3 regions of the Ammoniphilus oxalaticus genome follow, and region 2 is predicted to be linked to each of the others. Evidence: riboswitches for the same ligand, from Rfam matches in the RefSeq annotation. Region 2 holds a riboswitch; each other region holds the start of a gene.
The links. A riboswitch is a leader RNA that binds a small molecule or an ion and turns the genes downstream of it on or off. The one in region 2 is predicted to bind cyclic di-GMP.
Positions count from the first base shown of each region.

Region 1 (4,275 bases), on a different contig from region 2:
TAATTGTACTTCGTATGAAATCTAGGGAGGTTGCAATTTTCCATACCGCATACATAAATGATGATCCTAACGTATAAAAAAGTGAAATCCAGCCCCCACTGGACATACTCGGAACAAGAACGCCCGTTCCCTGTCTATTGACTTTTGTCTGCAACATGCTATAAAAATAATCTTGTCCTTACTTACAGTATTGGGACCTACAAAGGGTTTGGCTCGCTTTCCCCTTAAACAGCGGCCACTCATAATAAATTTAGTGACCTACTGGTCTCATTAAACCCAAAATACCTTCTCGGTATTTTAGGTTATTTAGTTTCACAACACCGTCATCCCTTCCTCCGCCTCCGAATGATACTATTTACCTATAAATTCAGGAGGTGCATTATGGTAAAAGTCCACATCACACAAATTCTTCACGATACCCTCACGTTAGACCTAATCGATATTGTTGCACCAATGATTGCCCAACTGAAAACAAACGATGAGCTCTTATCTGGTTTTGGAATCCCAATGAAAGAGAGAGGCGAAATACTTTTGCAGTCCAGTCATCTAATTGGAAGAAAGAATTTGGTATTAGACATGATTGAGCAAAAGTACACGATCCTTAAGGACAGACCCCATCCAATCATGTTGAAAAGGGCCTGGGAGGAATTTAGGAGCAGCGGCGATAAGGAGAGGTTTTTATATGCTTTGAAAAGAGCGGAAGAAGTGATGAGTAAACAAAGAAAAAACCCTTCGATATAGTAGCGAAGGGTTTTACTATGACAGAGATGGATTGAGTTTATGCTAAGTCTGAAAAATACTTTTGGGGAATAAAATCTTCTTGATGTTTTTGAACTTCTTGAGGAGAGGCCGTTAGAACACTTAGTCCTAAAAGAACTACGCAACACAATATAAGTAATATCACACTGGATCACCTTCCACACAAAAATCTTATATGCCCATTATTTACTTACAATTATAATGATGGACTGTTAAATCCCTCTAAATAGACAATTAACAAATCATTAACTCATATAAGACCAGTTGATTTGCTAAAAATTACCACAGTCCCAACATTGCCCCTCTACCCGATCGTATTTCACAACATGTTTCCAAGTAACCTATTTTTGGAAAAGACTATGGTGCAAAATTTAAGCCCAACAACAAAGGAAATAGGAGTATTCCTAAAATGAGGATTAAGATCATCAATGGACCAACATATTTGAGTAGTCCATTTTCTTTCGACTTAATAGCCGCAACTCCCAAAAAAACACTTGCGATCATAGATCCAATTCCTGAGAAAAAAACTATCCCGATGAGAATCTTTTCACCTAAATTAGGATCGTCAGAAATTAAATAACTAGAGATAAACAACGCAATCCCTACAACGCTTAAAGCAGTTGACCATTTTCCCTTTTCTATCGTTTCCATTATTTTATGGCACCTCTCCCCTTTGATTCATTGAGCATAGTTTAACTCGACAATTTGAATTCGATAAGTACTAATCTTTCGTAGTACCCTATGGTGAATTCAATGAATTGCTACACATTCATGAGTAAACAAAAATAGCCCCACCATCCGATTAAGGACAGCGGGGCTATGCTCCATTGGTTAGGAGAAAATGAGCCTCTCTGGACTCAGGGAGAGTATTCATATTATCCTCCACCTATCTGAAATTATGCATAGATTAACCCACCCTGCTTTCGTTTAAGGACAGAAGGACTACCTCTTTGAATAAACTCTTCTTCTGTTACCGCCGTCATACATAAGCAGTTTCCTACTTCTCGGACTCCACAATCACCCAGTGCCCATTGATCTACAGATTAAGGTTTTAATCATCAATATTATGTAAACTTCGAAGACCTTGCTGATGCATGAGCCATTATGCTATATTCTTCTTATATATGGAGGTGTATTGTGCGTGAATGTAATCAATCTTAATTTATATAAAAATCTTGATGAAGAGACTATAAGTTTGGTTAAAATTGCGATGGCTTCGAATATATCAAAAGAAGATTTTAGAGATTTCTTAAAATTAAAAAAGAATGAGGTACTAGAGACTAGAAGCAGTATCAAAAAATAAACATGTAAATAATTCTGATAATGCCTAAGTACAATAAAAATATCCTTCGAAATAGAATATAGTTCGAAGGACTAAATAATATCAAGAAGGGGTATTATTTTTTTCAATGATCATAGATCACAATCCTCTTTATACTTCTTCCCAAAGACAAAGTTATATTAAATAGATATACTCATCTTATGTATTAAAAAGTCACGTATTTCCTCTTTCGATATCCCGATCTCCTTTGCCTCGAGGATTAAGTTTACCCACTCTTGATCCAACATATCTTTATCCTTCTCTTTTTTAACCATGATTTTTCACCCTTTAAGTGTAAAATCCAGGTAATCCAGCCGTCCTAGTACAAAACCTTAGACTTGTGACTTTGCGTCCCAACCTTTCGGTTGGTTTGCCCCTTTCTGGTTAATGGAAATTATATCACATAAATTTGGTGACAAACTAACACTTTTTGTTTAAACTGTAAATTTATAAACAGTTTACGCTCAATTTAGTTCAACGTTTTAAATCTAACATTTCTTCTTATCATCCTTATAATAATATTCACACCTTTGAGGTTTAGAAATAGACCCGTACAATAACAGATAGCAAGGCTAAACCAGATATAGGATATAGAACACTGTAAAGACGGCTTTTGTTATACCTTTAACTATTTGTAATTATATACACAACAGTAAGTCCCACAATCCAGTACGGAGAGTAGGACTTACTTTATATAAACCGTCCGAACACGAACGAGGGGACAATACATCCTATTCTGTTGATGATGTTATGTGAATGATTTAACCCTCCGCTGACAATCAACAGAGGGTTAATGGAAGGGGATAACTTATGCCACTCATGATGTTATTTTATTATGCCTACACCCAAATGTAATTATTCACAAAAAAATAGCCCCACTATCCAATAAAGAACAGCGGGGCATAGATATATGAGCAATTAATAAACCGAGGAGCTAATACATCCTATTCGATTCATTACACATCGTGAATAAAAAGACCCCTTCGCTCATAAAAGAACGAAAGGGTGGAGGCGACGACGAGATATTACTCATTGTATTCTATTCCTAACTAGAGTGAATATGACACTTAGGCGCTCTCTGCTCTAGCGTTATTTTTCCTCTTGTAATCGTGCTTACATTTCCGTTGGAGTCCACAATCTCGATCTCATGCGTATAAACACCTGTAAGCTCCTCTGTATCACTTGGACTTAGCTCAATGTGCAATACATCGCCATTAATTGATAGGCCCTCCCGCAATGTCTTGGACAACTTCCACACGCCATATTGATACATCGTCCACTTAGCGGATGTAACGCCAGCCATGTCCACACCCTCAACGGTTACATCAATCAGCTTCGAGTCACCCGACACCATAGAGAAATTCTGATTATCACGCATAGGCAACCCTCCTTTTAACTCGACATATAACTCGCGCTCGCCCACTAGGTAGACGTATAAGACCCTCTCGCCCTCTAGCTTGATATGACCGATGATGGACTTGTCGGGATCGATGATACGTTGCAATAGCGGGTAGCTATAATCCCGATCCGTCCAAATGACTTGTTTCGTGTGCGCTATCGCCTGTACATCAGCATAGATCGTTTGGCGTAATGGTGTGGATGTTTCTGTCACCTCGTAAATGGATTGAGACAACGAATAATCTGATTCCACATCCTTAACGATGACTTGACCCAACGGAAAGCTCATTGATCTATCTGCATACACTGATTGGCTCAGCGGAAAATCCTTCGAATACATCACGTAATCCGAATAGATGGACTGTAATAATGGATAAGCCCATTGTCGATTGGCGTATATTTGTTGCTTTGCCGCGGCTTCCGCTTCCCTATTCGCATATATCGCCTGTTTTGCCGCATACGAAAGAACCTTATCGTCAAATAAGGCTTGTTGTGTTGGTGCTATGCTGTTGTGATTAGCGTATACCGACTGTGATAGTGGATATGATGCGTCCAGTTCGCTGTAAATGGATTGTGATAGGCCGAAGCTGAAAGATACGTCTGTGCCATCGTCATCGCCGCCACCTACCCATGTTCCACCGTATAATGTTGCGTGATTGCCGTTGCCGCTTTGATCTAAGACTGTGCCTGTTGACATGTCATAGAGAGCAAGCATACTCCCATCCTCAGCATAGCAAGCTACACTATAGAGCTTCCCTTTCAGGTGTCCTTGTGATAAATTGTTATGCGCGAATAGC
Region 1 is NZ_MCHY01000012.1:440-4,714, forward strand. It holds gene BEP19_RS16270 (hypothetical protein) at 382-741, shown strand; gene BEP19_RS16275 (hypothetical protein) at 1,117-1,410, opposite strand; gene BEP19_RS16280 (anti-repressor SinI family protein) at 1,901-2,062, shown strand; gene BEP19_RS16285 (anti-repressor SinI family protein) at 2,221-2,355, opposite strand; cyclic di-GMP riboswitch class I at 2,382-2,465, opposite strand; gene BEP19_RS16290 (hypothetical protein) at 3,126-4,275, opposite strand, start outside.
Region 1: it holds a riboswitch for cyclic di-GMP, as region 2 does, so the genes downstream of both, BEP19_RS16285 (anti-repressor SinI family protein) here and BEP19_RS06895 (prepilin-type N-terminal cleavage/methylation domain-containing protein) in region 2, are expected to answer to the same signal.

Region 2 (4,275 bases):
GACGATCGATCGAATCATTGATGCCTTTCCGACAGGTCAACAACAGCAAGTCCGTTTACAATTATCGAGTAATTTACTTGGCGTGTTGGCTCAACGGTTGATTCCGCTACTTGATGGAAGTGGTAGAACCGCAGCTTTTGAGGTGATGGTCAATTCAACCGCGATTGCAAATTTGATCAGGCAAGAAAAAGCGCACCAGATTAAATCGATGATGGAGACGGGCTCACAACTTGGAATGGTGACGATGGAACAATCGCTTACGCGACTCGTTAATCAAGGAATGATTAACTCGGCAGCCGCTTATGAAATTTGTCCAAGTTTGCTCGGACGATTTGATTAATTGGGTTAATGAGGGAAGGAGGAGCGCCGTATGCTAGAGTTTACGTATTCGGGCTACAATGCTCAACAAAAGAGAATACAAGGGAAGATCGAAGCCCGCGATAAACGGGAAGCATTTCGGAACTTAAAGCAACAGGGTATGCTAATCACACACTTGAATGAACGGAAGCAAACGATCTTGACGAAAGACATTGAGATTTTAACGCCAGGTGTCAAGCAAAGAGACTTTGTCGTGTTTTGCCGTCAATTTGCTACGTTGCTGCGAGCAGGGGTCGGGATTGCCGAAGCGTTACAAATTCTCGTTCAGCAGACGGACAGTAAAGTGTTGAAAAAGGCGCTTGAAATCGTGCTGGAGGATGTGCGGTCTGGCTCATCATTGTCAGTGGCTTGCCAGCAGCAGCGTAAAGTGTTTCCTGTCATCTTTGTCAGCATGGCTCGCGCAGGCGAAACGAGCGGGAGCTTAGATGACATGCTGGACAAACTAGCTGGCTATTTTGAAAAGGAGCACAATGTAAAAGGAAAGATAAAGTCGGCGCTGTTTTATCCGATTGCTGTCGGGATCTTGTCTGTGCTCGTCAGCTTTTTCCTAATGTGGAAAGTGGTGCCCCAGTTTGTTTCTGTATTTCAAAATGTGGGACTCGAGTTGCCTTGGATCACGCGTTTTGTGCTTGGGGTTAGTGAATGGGTCGGCTTGTATTGGTTCCTATTGCTCGGTTTGCCTGTCCTCATTTGGGCTGTTTTGTTCCTCTATGGAAAAAACGAAAAAGGGCGCTATCAAATTGACTGGGTTAAACTGAAGCTGCCGATCGTCGGCTCTTTGCTGATAAAATCTTCACTGGCTCGGTTTAGTCGCACATTCTCGACACTTTACCAAGCGGCGGTGCCTGTTGTGCCGACACTCGCAATTCTCGTCGACATCGTCGGCAATCAAGTCATTTCCCAATCATTGAACCGAGCCCGAGATAACTTGCGCGAGGGACAACCACTGGCCCAACCTTTTAGGGAAAATTCAATCTTCCCGCCAATGGTCTCGCAAATGATTGCGATCGGTGAACAAACGGGGAATCTAGATGAAGTGATGGGGAAAGTAGCGGATTATTACGAGGAAGAAGTGGACCAAATGGCGGAGCGGATGAGGTCGTTGATCGAACCGATCATGTTAGTTGTTGTTTCGTTCATCGTTGGAATTATAGTGCTTGCTGTGTTGTTGCCGATGTTCGCATTATATGAAGGAATGACGTGATTAACAGAGAGACGTCCTCTGTTAACAAGATTGTAACAGGTTCTAGCATTTTCTTCTTGTCGAGAATGGGCTAATTTTATATAATGGAGACACAGGAAATGAGTGGTAATTATAAATGGGTCGTGATGATTTTCATTCTGTAGATGGGCGCTTAGAATGAAGGAAACGAGTAGCGCAACCGAACCCGCCTCTATGTTGCGAGGGCGGATTTTTTTTGTTTTTAAAACCTACTAATGGGAGGGAAAGAAACATGAGGGAAGCGTTGAAAAGATTTTGGAACAATCAAAAAGGGGTCACCTTGATCGAGTTACTCGCGGTTGTTGTGATTTTAGGGATTATTGCGGCAATTGCAGCACCGAGTGTTATGACGAACTTTGATAGTGCCAAAACGAATTCGGATGCTCAGACGGAAGCAATAATTAAAGATGCGGTGCAAAGGTTTGCTTTGGATAATCCGATACCAGAGGATGGCACCATTAAAATAAAGGTTCATTTAGTAGATGGTGGTTATTTACAGGACGTGCCGAAGCAGTCGTCTAATAATCAATATTTTACAGAAGTAAAAATAACTGTTAATGCAAATGGTAAAATAGTATTTAATGGATTTAAAACAGCCAATGAAAAGCCTACGACATAATAAGAATAATAATTCGAAATACCCCCCCTTCAAGGAGGGGCTTTGTTTACGGAGTATAGCGGTTGATTTGTGAAAAATGGGGGTGACTGACTATGTGGATGGCGTTGAAAAGATTTTGGAACAATCAAAAAGGGGTAACCTTGATCGAGTTACTCGCTGTAGTTGTCATTTTGGGTATCATCGCCGCAATTGCGGCACCAAGTGTGATGACTAACTTTAATAGTGCAAAAGTTAATAGTGATGCCCAAACCCAGGCAATTATTGAGGATGCTGCAAAGCGAATGGTGCTGGATCTTACAAGTCACACGAGGACAGAGGGGATTAATCAGCCTGAAACCTCTCGGCTGGGATATGTAAAGTTTGACAAAGAATCAATAGAATTAACGGATTATTTGGATGTAAAATCTAATGATGCACAAATTCCAACTGCTGAAGATTCAAATAAATTCTTTAGATTAAAGATAGTTCAAGGAAAAGTAACTGTTACTATAGGTGAGTCTACACCAATCGATTAAACTAAATAATTTAGAAGACAATCCCCATAGGGCTTGTCTTCTTTTCTTTTTTCGTACATGATTAAGCTAACACCCATTAGAAGGAGGCCTCTATGAACACTCTTATCTTCATTTTCATCACACTTCTATCCCTTTTCCTCGCATCGTTCCTCAACGTTGTCGCTATCCGTATTCCAAAAGGGGAATCGATCGTGTTTCCCGCTTCACATTGTGTCCATTGTGAACATCGCTTGGGTCCACTAGACTTGATCCCTGTTATTAGTTTCTTTCTATTAAAGGGAAGATGTCGCTATTGTCAGGCGAAGGTTTCCTATATTTACCCTGTGGGGGAGATGTTCACCGCTAGCGTGCTCGTTTATACTAGTTACAAGGTAGGCTGGGGATTGGAGTTGCTGATTGCTTTGCCGTTAATGGCATTCCTCGCTTCGATTACAATCAGTGATTTATTGTATAAAATTATTCCGAATAAAGTGAACTTATTTTTCTTCATTTATTTCATGATGGTTCGCCTATTCTACTATCCGCAACCGCCGCTTACGTATTTGATCGGTATGTTGGTCGGCGGCGGGTTGTTGTTATTGATTGCGATTGTTAGCCGCGGCGGGATGGGCGGCGGTGATATCAAACTAATGGCTGTCGTTGGGATGGCGCTTGGCTGGCAGCCGGTGATTGTCTCTTTTTTGTTGGCGTCCTTGTTCGGCGGATTAATCGGTGTCATCCTGTTGCTGGCGAAAGTAGTTAAACGAAAACAAGCGATTCCATTTGGCCCTTTTTTAGCGGCTGGTATTTTCGTTACATATTTTTGGGGGAATGAGATCATTTTAGCTTATCTGAACTGGATCCTTCGTTCCTAAAAAGGGAGCTAGCGTGATGTTAAACTGGGGAATTTGGAAAAATAAAAGAACGGTAGGTTTGGAAATAAAGGATACGATCATCAAATTGGTAGAACTGGAGCGAACAGGGGAAGACGTCCAAATTAAGAAGTTTTATAGTGAGCCGATCCCTGCGGGGGTGGTCACGGCGGGACAGATCGTTGATCAGGACCATTTCTTTGAGATCCTTTTTTTGATGAAAGAGAAGACAGGACTGAAAAACCAGTCAATTCATTTGGCGATCGATTGCCAACAAGTATTGCTGCGTCCTTTACAGATAAGTAACGCGCCAAAAAAAGAATTAAGAAAAGCGATTGAGCTAGAAATTGAGAACCAAATTCAACCGCCTTTTGATGAATATGTTTTTGACTTTTCAATTTTAAATGATGTGGAAACAGGCGACGGGGAGGAACGTCTGGAATTGATGCTCGTGATCGCCCCAAAAGCCTACATAACCTCTTATGTCGATCTGTTGCGAGAACTTGATCTGAATCCGAAAAGTGTGGACTTGGGCCCACTGTCCGTCGTTAGAGCGTTGCGGGCCAATGAAGCTTGGGCATTGGACCGTACGTTTATGATTATTAATGTAGGGGATAAAAGCACGGAGGTGAGCATCGTCCATGATCGCGTTTTGAAGATGGTCAGATCGTTTGCGTTGGATGTGCATGC
Region 2 is NZ_MCHY01000008.1:144,736-149,010, forward strand. It holds gene BEP19_RS06885 (type IV pilus twitching motility protein PilT) at 1-340, shown strand, start outside; gene BEP19_RS06890 (type II secretion system F family protein) at 371-1,582, shown strand; cyclic di-GMP riboswitch class II at 1,693-1,775, shown strand; gene BEP19_RS06895 (prepilin-type N-terminal cleavage/methylation domain-containing protein) at 1,833-2,219, shown strand; gene BEP19_RS06900 (type II secretion system protein) at 2,312-2,734, shown strand; gene BEP19_RS06905 (prepilin peptidase) at 2,827-3,588, shown strand; gene pilM (type IV pilus biogenesis protein PilM) at 3,605-4,275, shown strand, end outside.

Region 3 (4,275 bases), on a different contig from region 2:
GCGGTGATTTCTTCCATGGAAGCAAGTTGTTCCTCAGATGCGGAGGCGACGTTTTGGGTATTGTCCGCCGACAGTTGAGCAATGTTCGTAATTTCATCGATTGAGGCTTGCATTTCTTCTACACTGGCAGACATTTCTTCTGAAACGCTTGAAGCTTCTTGGATTTGGCTAGCGACTTGCTCGATATAGTTTACAATAGTTTCAAATCCAGCTTCCGCTTTGCGTACGACCTCCATTCCAATTCCAACTTCCTTCGTGCCATCATTCATGCCTTTCACCGCGTCAGATGTATCTTTTTGAATCCGTTGGATTAAGGATGCGATTTGCTCCGTCGAGTCTTTGGATTGTTCCGCTAAATTTTTTACCTCATCGGCGACGACGGCAAAGCCCCGACCATGTTCGCCCGCTCGCGCGGCTTCTATCGCGGCATTGAGCGCTAGCAAGTTTGTTTGTTCCGCGATTGAGTTAATGACTTCCGTAATATTTTCAATTTCTTTGGAAAGATCGCCTAAGCTTCGCACGACGGATGCGGAATCTTCGACAACAAGTTGGATTGTATTCATTTGTTCAATGACCTTTTGCAATGATTGATTGCCTCGATGCGCCTCATTGGTTGTTTCTGTTGCTAATTCAGAAACGGTTGTAGTCGTTTCCGCTACTTGTTGAATCCCTGCGACCATTTCGCGCATCGCATGAGAACTATTAATAGCGCCTTGTCCTTGCGCTTCAGCTCCGCTCGCGACTTCTTGAATGGCGGTTGTAATTTGGGTGTTTGCTTCCATCGTTTGCTCCGCGCTGGCGGTAAGTTCTTCGGCCGAGGCAGCAACTTGTGACGAGTTGGCGCTCAATTGTGTAATGACCTGCCTTAGATTGCCTGACATTTGATTGAACGCGGTAGCTAGATCGCCAATCTCATCGTTATTTCGAATGTGGATATCATCAATGGTAAGATCGCCATCCGCTATTTTTGAAGCTGAATCGGCTAAACGAACAATCGGCCTAGAGATGAGGCGCCCAATCGCATAAGCAATGGCGGTTGCGAGCAATACAGCAATAGCCCCGATTATGAGCAGATTTTTTTTCGTTTTATTTACTATTTCTGTGTTTTCTACAATCGATTTTTCCGCAATTTCAAATTGGAAGTTGGCCATTTCCACCGCGTGGTTATCCAACCGATTGACAATTTCACGCCCTTCATTCGTTGAGATCGTTAAATAATCCTCGTTATTTTGCGCTTTTAAATCAAATAAATGTTCCGTAAATTCATTGTACTCTTCTTGGGTCTTATTCATTGCCTCAAGCATGTTCTGGTTTTCTTCTAAATTCAATCGGTTGAGTAAACTTGTGTATCTATCTTGGAACTCTTCCTTTGCCTCGTTATAATCTTGCATGACGGACTGTTCGCCTGAAAGCAGGTAGCCGCGTCCTGCTACGATGATCTTTTTAGATGCGATTTGCAAATCTTTTACTTCCATCGCTTTGATCATTCTTTCTTCGATTAGTTCTGTATAGCTTTGATTGATAGCATTAATTTGATAATAGCCAATTCCGATAATCATAATAAGAACAAGGATGATGATCGAAAAACCACCTAGCAGTTTTTTGTTGATATTGAATCTCACTTACATTCCTCTCCTATCTCGTTATTTATTATATGAAGGCATAGAAAAAAGTAATCTATGATTGAAAACGAACATCGCAAACATAGATTACTGAGTACAAGATCACGGTAATCGGCAACTGGCTGGCATGTAGCTAATCACCGCTACGTAAGCCCCTCTAGTTTTGCGTCCACACCTTTCGGTGTGTTTGCCCTAATCGAAAAACAAAAGACTATGAAGTTGAATTTAAAGAACCGATAGTATAATATAGACCATACAAACGGTGGTTCTGTGTCCAAATGTATACCTATCTTATTTAAACATACTATTCCATTGTTTGGAACCCCAAGTAATAATATATTTTTTCAAAATAGAAAACACCTCGCCTCACGCGAAGGTGAGTTGAGGTGTTGGTTGTTGCTTCTATATTTTGAAGCGATGAATATGCGCTTGTAATTGTTCAGCCATCTCTGACAGAGCTTCAGCCGATGATGTCACTTCTTCCATTGACGCGAGTTGTTCTTCTGAAGCGGAGGCTACATTTTGCGTGTTGTCAGCAGACTGTTGCGCGATTCGCGCAATTTCTTCGATTGTGGCATTCACTTCTTCCACGCTGGCTGACATTTCTTCTGAAGCGGCGGACGCTTCTTGGATTTGGGTCGCGACTTGGTCGATTAACGATAAAATTTGTTTGAATCCTTCGCCTGTTTCACGGACAACCTCTAGTCCGACGCGCACTTCCTCCGTTCCATGACCCATTGCTCGAACCGCTTGCGCCGTGTCCTCCTGAATTCGTACGATTAGACTCGTGATTTGTTCCGCTGACTGTTTAGATTGCTCCGCTAGCTTTTTCACTTCATCGGCAACGACGGCAAAACCTCGGCCATGTTCGCCCGCTCGGGCCGCTTCAATCGCTGCGTTCAATGATAACAGGTTTGTTTGATCGGCAATCGAGGTAATCGCCCCAATAATATCGCCAATTTCAAGCGATAGCGTCCCAAGCCTTTCGACGACGATAGCAGAATCACCAACGACTTGATCGATTGTGTTCATCTGTTCGATCACTTTTTGCAGTGACTCGCTCCCTTTGTTTGCTTGTCGTGTCGTGTCGGATGCTAATTCTGCTACCGAAGCGGTTGCTTCCGCGACTTGGGCAACCCCTTGGGCCATTTCACGCATCGCTTGAGCGCTTTCCATAGCTCCTTTGCCTTGGGTTTCTGCGCCGGAAGCAACTTCTTGGATGGATATTGCGATTTGTTGGGTTGCTTGTGAAGTTTGTTCAGCGCTTGCGGTTAGCTCATCGGCGGAAGCGGCGACATGAATTGCATTATCGCTGACTTGACCGATTACTCTTCTTAAATTCGCCGCCATTTGATTAAACGAACTTGCCAACTCGCCAAGCTCGTCTTTGTTTCTGACTTGGATCTGATCGGTTGTTAAGTCGCCTCCCGCAATCCTATTCGCAGATTCGGCAATCGTCCTGATTGGTTTTGAAATAAGACGACCCATTAGGATTGCTGTTGCGCTTCCAACGATAATGGCGAGCAAGCCAACAATTAAAATTTTTGTCTTTACCTCACTGACTTGTTTCGTATTTTCGGCGCTTTCTTGTTCTAGTAATTCAATTTGGTGATTTGCAAGATTTGTTGCCTGCTCATCGAATCGGGCGATCGTGTCACGACCTTCATTGATAACCAAGTCGATGTAACCGGCTATATCATTTTGATCTTTCGATGCGAACAAACGTTCAGCGAGATCATCGTAATCTTCAGCTGTTTGACGCAATCCATCCAGCATTTTAATGTTTTCGGGTTTTGTAAGCGTACTTCTTAATAGACGAGATTTTTCATCGTATTCTTCATGCGCAATTTTATAAGCTTGCAACGCATAGGGATCACCTGTAATTAAATAACCGCGTGTATTGATCATGACATTCTTTACTGCCATTTGTAAGTCTCTTACATTCATCGCTTTCACCATCCGATCGTCAATTAGATGGGAATAACTTTTGTCAATTTTTGTGATTTCATAAAAACCAAAACTAATAATCCCAATTAACAACAGGATGACTATCGAAAAACTACTCAATAATTTCTTGCTAATCGTCCAGCGCACTGCAACCGCCTCCTCATATCTCTAAGTTGAAATTGTAAATGCTTTCTAGATTCAAATTGAACAGCAATCTGTGTTAATGAGTGACGAAAAGACTGAGCGCTACTTAAGCGGGTTTTTAAAGTAGGGCATACGCATTTTCGACGTTCTCTCTGATTCTTATAAGATATACAACAATTGAAACTAGAACCTTGATATCAATTATAATTTTTAGGGAAGTTCCGAACAATAGCTAGGACGAATCTTTTGTTAAATCTTGGTGAACGGTTAATCCTGTAAAAATCAGCGCGCTTCTCATCTAAGCAAAGTGAAGTTCACTTGCGCAATCCCTTGGGGCTTTCATTGTCGCCTTGGCCTTGCGTATCCGAGTCGCTTGTTGATCTAGTCTGTTAACGGGTTATAAGTCATTTCTCCTACTATTTGATTATAGGAAATAACTACTAGGGTCACAGGAGATTGGGGTGAAATGATTGTCGAAATAGTTCTAAAGTGTGTCGGGATCGCGCCAAAGGTTTGCTCAGTTAGCGACTTGTGCTTTATAATGAACAGCATATGTTTTTTT
Region 3 is NZ_MCHY01000006.1:576,363-580,637, forward strand. It holds gene BEP19_RS04925 (methyl-accepting chemotaxis protein) at 1-1,622, opposite strand, end outside; cyclic di-GMP riboswitch class I at 1,733-1,824, opposite strand; gene BEP19_RS04930 (methyl-accepting chemotaxis protein) at 2,025-3,716, opposite strand.
Region 3: it holds a riboswitch for cyclic di-GMP, as region 2 does, so the genes downstream of both, BEP19_RS04925 (methyl-accepting chemotaxis protein) here and BEP19_RS06895 (prepilin-type N-terminal cleavage/methylation domain-containing protein) in region 2, are expected to answer to the same signal.